DNA from 2 places in the Burkholderia territorii genome. Region 1 is predicted to be linked to the other one. Evidence: riboswitches for the same ligand, from Rfam matches in the RefSeq annotation. Region 1 holds a riboswitch; the other holds the start of a gene.
What was found. Region 1 has a riboswitch for cobalamin ahead of cobA (uroporphyrinogen-III C-methyltransferase). Riboswitches for the same ligand answer to the same signal wherever they lie in the genome.

Region 2: another riboswitch for cobalamin. It lies ahead of WS51_RS05615 (TonB-dependent receptor domain-containing protein); the one in region 1 lies ahead of cobA (uroporphyrinogen-III C-methyltransferase).

The regions. Positions count from the first base shown of each region.
Region 1 is NZ_CP013366.1:1,784,768-1,789,151, reverse strand. Features, by position in the region: gene WS51_RS18825 (HoxN/HupN/NixA family nickel/cobalt transporter) at 1-758, opposite strand, end outside; cobalamin riboswitch at 946-1,206, opposite strand; cobalamin riboswitch at 1,331-1,566, shown strand; gene cobA (uroporphyrinogen-III C-methyltransferase) at 1,738-2,487, shown strand; gene WS51_RS18815 (cobalamin biosynthesis protein) at 2,484-2,861, shown strand; gene cobO (cob(I)yrinic acid a,c-diamide adenosyltransferase) at 2,896-3,498, shown strand; gene WS51_RS18805 (cobyrinate a,c-diamide synthase) at 3,502-4,384, shown strand, end outside.
Region 2 is NZ_CP013365.1:1,265,203-1,269,586, forward strand. Features, by position in the region: gene WS51_RS05600 (threo-3-hydroxy-L-aspartate ammonia-lyase) at 1-123, shown strand, start outside; gene WS51_RS05605 (hypothetical protein) at 255-500, shown strand; gene WS51_RS05610 (SDR family NAD(P)-dependent oxidoreductase) at 549-1,373, opposite strand; gene WS51_RS31935 (hypothetical protein) at 1,425-1,670, shown strand; cobalamin riboswitch at 1,779-1,971, shown strand; gene WS51_RS05615 (TonB-dependent receptor domain-containing protein) at 2,287-4,215, shown strand; gene WS51_RS05620 (LysE family translocator) at 4,251-4,384, opposite strand, start outside.

The DNA of each region.
Region 1 (4,384 bases):
AGGATGCCGTCGGTCGTGTCGACGAGCGTCATGCCCGCGGTGAACAGCACGGGCAGCGCCATCACCGACCAGAACGACAGGCCGCCCTGCACCTGCGTGGCCGAGATGCCGAACAACGCGATTTCGGTCGCGGTATCGAAGCCGAAGCCGAACAGGAAGCCGACCGGATACAGGTGCCAGCTGCGCGACACGAGACGGAACAACGGCCGGAACAGGCGGGCCAGCACGCCGCGCTGGTTCATCAGCATGTCGAGGTCGGCGTCGACAATCGTCTCGCCGCGGCGCGCCGCGCGAAACGTCCGGTAGACGGAAATCAGGATCAGCAGGTTGGCGGCCGCGAGCACGAGCAGGAAGAATGCCGATACGCTCGTGCTGATCACGCCGCCCCAGGTCTTCATGCTCTCGAAGCGCGCGAGCGACGCCGCGGTCAGCGCGACGGCCACCGACATCACGATCACCACCGTCGAATGGCCGAGCGAGAAGAACAGGCCCGCGCCGAGCGGGCTGCGGCCCTCCTGCATCAGCTTGCGCGTGACGTTGTCGATCGCGGCGATGTGGTCGGCGTCGACTGCATGGCGCAGGCCGAACACGTAGGCGAGCAGCGCGGTGCCCAGCAGCACGGGCTGGTCGCGAAACGCGACGAAGGCCCAGATCCACGCGCCGACGTTGAATGCGACGAGCAATGAATAGATCGCGACGATTTTGCCGCGCAGCCCGGATGAGCTGTCGTTGAACAGACGGAAGAACGAGTCGAGCATGATGCTCCTTTGCGAACGGTCGACATGATGAATGCCAACACGGCCGTCGCCGGCCCCGCCTGCACCGCTGGCCGTTCCTTGCCCCCGCCCGCGCACGTGCTGCGGCTGGCGGGTCGGCGGAGGAAGCGGGCAGCGTTCGGGCGTCGGGCGTGGTGCGGCCGTGGACGATGCGCCGCCTCCCCGCGGCGCTGAACCCCACGTTCTGGCCGGTATCCGGGCTGACGAACACGCCGCTTCGCCTTCCCGGATGCGCGGCATCCAGTGGCGGTCGTCCGCATGCGGCAGGCATGCGGCGAAGCGGCGCTGCATCGCGCTGGGCGATGCGTTCGCTTACCGTTGCGGGGGCAGCACAGGTTGGCTCGACTGCGGTGCAGGCAGGCTCCCTGTTTCCCGTTTAACTGCACGCGCCGGAACAGCGCGCGCGAGCACCAAAACGCGTGCGAGTGTAGGCGGCGGTGCGGGGAGCGTCAAGGCAAAACGGGCCGCCGCGGCGCGTGCGGCACGGCCGCGGCATCGTGCCTGGCGTGCTTGCGACGCCCGCGTGGCGGGTTCGCGCGGGCCGGGCGCTGTGCTATCGTATGCGCCGCGTTCGGTGCTCGCATGCGCATTGCGCGCACGCAGTTAAACGGGAAACAGGAGGCGGAAGTCCGCCCGGCCTGTGCTGTCCCCGCAACGGTACGCCGCCCGCGCGCGCGGTTCCCCCCGCACGCGCCCAGGCCGCCCGCGATGCCACTGCCCTTCAACGGGCGGGAAGGCTGCGGCCTGGCAAGCGGCCAGCCCGGATACCGGCCGACGCAAGGGGCGAGCCCGCCGCTCGCCGAAACGCCCGATCCGCGGGGGACGGATGAGGTGCGCTTGCCGCCCGCGTTCGCGCGGGCTTCGCCCGATCCATCATGCCTTGCCTGTCCACCGGCCGCCGCTGCGCCGCTCGCCCTCTCCTTTCCACTGCCACGACACGGTGCGCGCCGTGCCGCGTCCGATGAGCCGCGCGTGGCTCGTCGGCGCCGGCCCCGGCGACGCCGAACTGCTGACGCTGAAGGCCGTGCGCGCGATCGCCGCGGCCGACGTGCTGCTCGTCGACGACCTCGTGAATCCCGACGTGTTGCGCCATGCGCGCGCCGACGCGCGCATCGAGCACGTCGGCAAGCGCGGCGGCCATGCGTCGACGCCGCAGGAAGTGATCGTCGCCGCGATGCTCGCGCACCTGCGCGCGGGCCGCAGCGTCGCACGGCTCAAGGGCGGCGATCCGTTCGTGTTCGGCCGCGGCGGCGAGGAACTGCTTGCGCTCGGCGCGGCGGGTTTCCCGGTCGAGGTCGTGAACGGCATCACGGCCGGCATCGCGGCCCCGGCCGCGCTCGGCATTCCGGTCACGCATCGCGGCGACGCGCAGGGCGTGATCTTCGTCACCGGTCACGGCGCGGGGGCCGACGAGCCCGACTGGCGCGCGCTGGCCGCGACGCGGATGACGATCGTGATCTACATGGGCATACGCCGGCTCGACGCGATCGTTGCCGCGCTGCGCGACGGCGGCGTGCCCGGCGACATGCCGTGCGCGGCGATCGAGAACGCGACGCGTGACGGGCAGCGGCACGTGCTCGCGACGCTCGACACCGTCGTCGAGCGCGTGGGCGCGACCGGTATCGGTTCGCCCGCGATCGTCGTGATCGGCCGCGTCGCGGCGCTCGCCGACGATCTGGCCGTGCGCGCGGCGCTCGGCGGTCGCGCATGATGCGCGTCGCGCTCGGCATCGGTTTTCGCGCGGGCGTGACGGCCGCGCAACTCGATGCCGCGATCCGCGCGGCGCTGGCGCATTACCCGGGCGCCGAACCGGCCGTCGTCGCGACCCTCGCCGACAAGGCGCGGGCCCGGCCGCTGCGCACGCTGTGCGCACGGCGCGGCTGGCCGCTCGTCGCGTTCGACGCGGCGCGGCTCGCGCAATGTGCCGACGCGGCATTGAGCGGCCCGTCGGCTGCCGCGCTCGCGCGTTTCGGCGTCGCGGGCGTGGCCGAGCCGTGCGCGCGGCTCGCGGCGCCGCAGGGCCGGCTGCTTGGTCCCAAATCCATCCTGGGCGGCGTGACGGTCGCGCTCGCCGGCCCGCTCTGAACCCATTGTTTCCCTTTCGACAGGACGATTCCCGATGAAGACCGATGCCGAATCCCATCAGCGGATGGCCGAACGCCGCCGCGCCGGCCATGAAAAGAAGCAGGCTGCCGCCACGCAGGAAAAGGGCCTGCTGATCGTCAACACGGGCAACGGCAAGGGCAAGAGCACGGCCGCGTTCGGCATGGCCGTGCGCGTGCTCGGCCACGGCATGCGGCTCGGCGTGGTGCAGTTCATCAAGGGCGCGCTGCACACGTCCGAGCGCGACTTCCTCGGCGCGGTCGCGCAGTGCGACTTCGTGACGATGGGCGACGGCTATACGTGGAACACGCAGAACCGCGACGCCGACATCGCGACCGCCCGCAAGGGCTGGGACGCGGCACGCCGGATGATCGAGAGCGGCGAGTACCGGATGGTGATCCTCGACGAGCTGAACACCGTGCTGAAGTACGAATACCTGCCGCTCGACGAAGTGCTTGCGACGCTCGTTGGCCGGCCGGATGCGGTGCACGTCGTCGTCACCGGCCGGCATGCGCCCGATGCACTGATCGATGCGGCCGATCTCGTCACCGAAATGCGGCTCGTCAAGCATCCGTACAAGGAGCAAGGCGTGAAGGCGCAGCCGGGCGTGGAGTTCTGAGCGATGCCGGCCTGCCCCGCGCTGTTCGTCAGCGCGCCCGCATCCGGCCAGGGCAAGACGTCGGTGACGGCCGGGCTTGCGCGGCTGCACCGGCGGCTCGGCCGGCGCGTGCGCGTGTTCAAGACCGGGCCCGATTTTCTCGATCCGATGTTGCTCGAACGCGCGAGCGGCGCGCCCGTGCACGCGCTCGATCTCGGCATGGTCGGCGAAGCCGGCTGCCGTGAACTGCTCGCCGATGCCGCGCGCGACGCGGACCTGATCCTGATCGAAGGCGTGATGGGATTGTTCGACGGCACGCCGAGCAGTGCCGATCTCGCAGTCGCGTTCGGCGTGCCGGTCGTCGCGGTGATTGCCGCGAAGTCGATGGCGCAGACGTTCGCGGCGATCGCGTTCGGCCTCGCGCGGTTCCGTCCTGCGGTGCCGTTTCACGGCGTGCTGGCGAACCGCGTCGGGTCGGCACGGCACGCGGAACTGCTGCGGCAGGCGTTGCCCAACGACTTGCGCTGGCTCGGGCACGTGCCGGCCGATGCGGGCATCGCATTGCCGGAGCGCCATCTCGGCCTGCACCAGCCGGCCGACATCGACGACCTCGATGCGCGGCTCGAGCGTGCGGCCGACGTGCTCGCGCAGACGGCGCTCGCCGAATTGCCGCCCGTCGTTTCGTTCGCGGCACCGGACGTGCGCGCCCCGCTGCCGCGTGCGCTCGCCGGCAAGCGGATCGCGATCGCGCGCGATGCGGCGTTCTCGTTCATCTACCCGGCGAATCTGGCGCTGCTCGATGCGCTCGGCGCGCAGCTTCGGTACTTTTCGCCGCTTGCCGACGAATCCGTGCCCGCCGATTGCGATGCGCTGTTCCTGCCGGGCGGCTATCCGGAGCTGCATGCGG
Region 2 (4,384 bases), on a different replicon from region 1:
CTGTCGCTCGCGGCCGCGCGCCGGATGAAGGACGAACTGAAAGGCAAGCGTGTCGGCATCGTGATCAGCGGCGGCAACGTCGATCTCGAGAACTTCTGCGCGCTGATCGCCGCCTCCGCGTGATGCGTTGCGGCGCGCGGATGGCCGTATGAACATCCTGTCATCCGCGCGCCGCCGCTCCTTCACGTCGCGTTAAGTTTCGCGCCCTAGACTGAATGCGTGATTTCGCAGTCTGTCGTGAAGAAGGAGTCGCCATGAACACGCACGCGATCGTCGCCGCCGCCGTCGCGGCCGCATCCGTCACGGCGTTCGCGCAACCGGGCGCGACGTCATCCGGTTTTTCCACCATTTCGCCGCGCGACCCGGTCGCGCAGGCCGTCCCCCGTTCGCCCGCCCTGCCGCATGCGGGCTTCGTGCTCGCGAAGATCGATCAGAACAATACGCCGCCCGATCGCGGCGGCGACCCGAACGGCCGCACGCACGCCGGCATGCATATGTAACCCGGCACGTGAGCCGGCCGCGTCGGGCGGCCGGCCCGCGTCATCTCATTACAACGACGGCAGCGACGGGTCGCGCGCGGCGAGGATGTCTGCGGTGCGCCGCTGCAGCGCGCCGTCGATCGCCTGCGGCTGCGGAATCAGCCAGTAACGCCCGTCGCGAATGCCGTCGAACGCCCGCGCTGCAAATGCGTCGGGCGTGAGGCCGTGCGCGTTCAACATCGCGCGCATCGTCTCGACGAAGCCCCGCACCTCCGGCCGCTCGTGCGCGGCGCCGAACGGGTCGTTGAAAATGCCCGTCTGCACCGGCCCCGGCGCAAGCAGCGACACGCCGACCGGCGCGCCGAGCATCTTCAGTTCGCCGTAAAGAGATTCGGTCAGCGCGACCACCGCGAATTTCGTCGCCGAGTAAGGCGACATCAGCGGGCTCGGCAGGAATCCGCCGACCGACGCGGTATTGACGATGCGCGCCGGCACGTTGCGCTCGAGCATGCGCGGCACGAAGCTGCGGAGCCCGTTCATCACACCGTGCACGTTGATCGCGAAACTGCGCTCGAACCGCTCCGGCGTGATTTCCCAGCTGAAGCCGGTGGTCATCACGCCCGCGTTGTTGAACAGGAGGTCGACGCCGCCGAAGCGTTGCCACGCGGCGTCGGCCAGTGCGTCGACGGCCTCGGGGCGGCTGACGTCGGTCGGCACGCACAGCACGTCGGTGTCGAGCGTCGCGGCGAACGCGTCGAGCTTCGCCGGGTCGAGATCGGCCAGCACCACGCGCATGCCGAGCGCGGCCGCGTGGCGCGCAAGCCCGCTGCCGATGCCGCTGGCCGCGCCGGTAATCACGGCGGTACCGCCGTCGAAGCGAATCTGGGTCGTCATGTCAGTGTCCTGTCTGGTCGATGCGCGGATGCGCGAATGCGGGATTCAAGGGTGCCGGCCGCCCGGGGCGGCCGCACCGCGAGCGCCGACAGAATGTCGTGCGCGGGCCGCTTCGCGTCAGCCCGCGATATCCGCAACATGCAGCACGAGCCGGGCTTTCGCGTCGCCCATTTGAACGAGATCGAGCACGCGCGCCGCACATTCGAGTGGAGCTCGCGCAGTACGCCCCCGGACGAAGCGTTCGGCGGTCACGCCAACGTGGCCGCCTTCCTCATCTTTCCGTTTCGTCTGACGTAACGCGATGCCGAGGTCTCGCGAGACGGAATTCGGGACGAATCCGCCGCGCACTGACGTTTTTTCGCATCCCTGCGTGCTTCGCCAATTGACGCAGCGGAGTGCTCGCCATTACGCTTGCGCGCTGATGGTTCCCGGACACGGGATCAAAAGGGAACGCAGGAGAGGCAGCGCCTCGAATCTGCGGCTGCCCCCGCAACTGTGAGCGGCGAATTCGCACTCCCCCACGCCACTGGGAAACCGGGAAGGCCGGTGCGAATAGCGACCCGCGAGCCAGGAGACCTGCCATCGACCCGAGGTCCAAGCAGCCGCGCCGGGCGGGGTGTCCCGGAGCGCCAGGCGCCGCCTTTCGCGGTCGCCCCGTTGCATGGACGGCCCGACCTCAGGACCCTTCAGATGTCCAGACTTTTCATCTGCGCTTCCTTACCGGAAGCGTCGTGCCGTCGCGCCGGCCATCGGCGCGGCGTGCCTGCACGCGCGTGCGTTGCCGTGTGCTCCGGCCCGCCCGACGACCGCCCACGCCGTCTCGCCTCGCGATAGACCGACACGAACCGCGGCGGTACGCACCGCCACACGCTTACGCTTGCCGTCCCTGCAACACGATCACGCTCATTGCCTCATGAATCTTCGCCACCTTCTCGCCACGTCCGCCGCCACGGCGCTGTTCGCCCCGCTCGCCCATGCCGCCGGCGACACGGCGCCCGCGCAATCGCCCCGGCCCGCCGAAGCCGCCGACCTGCCGACGATCAGCGTGACCGACACGCGGCACCTGCCCGAATCGTTCGACCAGCGTTATGCGACCACGCAGGTGCTCACGCGCGCCGATCTCGACCGGCTGTCGCCGAGCGACCCAAGCATCACGCAGGCGCTCGCGACGCTGCCGGGCGTGACCGTCTCGCAGAACGGCGGCCCCGGCTCGTCCGCGTCGGTCAGCATCCGCGGTTCGTCCGCCAACCAGGTCGCGGTGTTCATCGACGGCATCCGGATCGGCTCGCCGACGACCGGCATCGCGCCGTGGGCCGACCTGCCGACCGACGCGTTCGAACGCGTCGAAGTGATCTCGGGGCCGGCCGCCGCATCGTTCGGCGCGAACGCGATGGGCGGCGTCGTGCAGCTGTTCACGCGCCGCGCCGCGGGCCAGCCGAACCAGACCACCGCGTCGTTCGGCGGCGGCACGAACAAGACCTTCGACACGCAGGTGCGCACGTCGGGCACCGTGCCGTCGACCGGGCCGCTCGCCGCACTCGGCGGCCTCACCTACACGCTCGGCCTGCACGACTACAACACGGCCGGCATCGATGCGACGCGGCCGTTCGCGTACGGGCACGAGGCCGGACGCAATCCGTATCACGCACAGGACCTCGATGCGCGGCTCGGCTACGCGCGCGACAACTGGTCGATCTCGACGTTCGCGCTGTATCACCGTTCCGATCTTTCCTTCGACAACGCAGGCTTTGCGAATCGCGAGCTCGATCATCAGCTGACGACCGGCATCGCGTTCCATCTCGACATCACGCCCGACACGCAATTCGACCAGTCGTTCGGTTATGCGAACGATCGCCAGTTCCTGTATGCCGGCGATCCGACCATCCCGACCGACCAGATCAACTCGCAGCGCATCAGCACGTCGACGTCGCTGACCCATCAGGAGCATGGCTTCCGGTTGTTCGGCCTGCCGCTGTCGGGCGAAACGAAGCTCGCGTACGACTTCACGCGCGAACAGGCATTCCTGCCGGTCGACGTGCCCGACGGCGTGCCCACGCGCAACGACTCCGCGTTCTCGCTGCACCAGTCGGCGACACTCGGCAGCGTGACGCTGTTCGTCGCCGGGCGGCACGAGATCATCGCCGGAAAAGCCGTGAACACCGGCAATGCCGCGCTGTCATGGGCCATCACGCCCGTCTATACGGCGCGCGTGTCGTACGGCAACGCGTTCCGCCTGCCGTCGTTCAACGACCTGTACTACCCGGGCTACGGCAATCCGGACCTGAACCCGGAACGCAGCGATTCGGTCGAAGCCGCGCTCGACGCGAACACGGCGTACGGCACGTTCAGCGCCGCGATCTACGACACGCGCATCAGCAACCTGATCGCGTACAACCCCGCGACGCGCTCGCCGATGAACATCGGCCGCTCGCATATCCGCGGCATCGACCTGTCGTACAAGGGCACGATCGGCCGGTATACACCGGTGAGCATCGCGGTCGGTTTCCTGAATCCGCAGGACGAAACCAACGACAGCTGGCTCAACCGCCGGCCTCGCCAGACGGTCAGCGTCAACGTCGACCACACGTGGGACGAGTTCAACCTGCATGCGCTGAGCACGGGCGCGTCGCTGAACTACGGCGGCACGACGTTCGACGACCCGGCCAACACGACGTATCTGCCGTCGTACCTGACCGTGAACCTGCGCGCGTCGTACAGGATCAATTCGCACCTGACGGTGTCGGCGACGCTGTCGAACCTGTTCGACCGCCAGTACATGACGGCGTACGGCTACAACACGCTCGGCCGCACCGCGTTCGGCAAGGTCAGCTATACGTTCTGAGTGGGGTGCGCGGTGCGACGACGGCGTGGTTTGCGTCACGCCCCTGCGACGCCGCGCATGCCCGCGATCAGCTGGATCGCGCCGAACACCGCGATCACGACCGCCGATCCGCGCGACAGGCCGTGCATGAGCGGTAGAGGCATCTTTGTGCGCAATGCGGCGGTCGCGC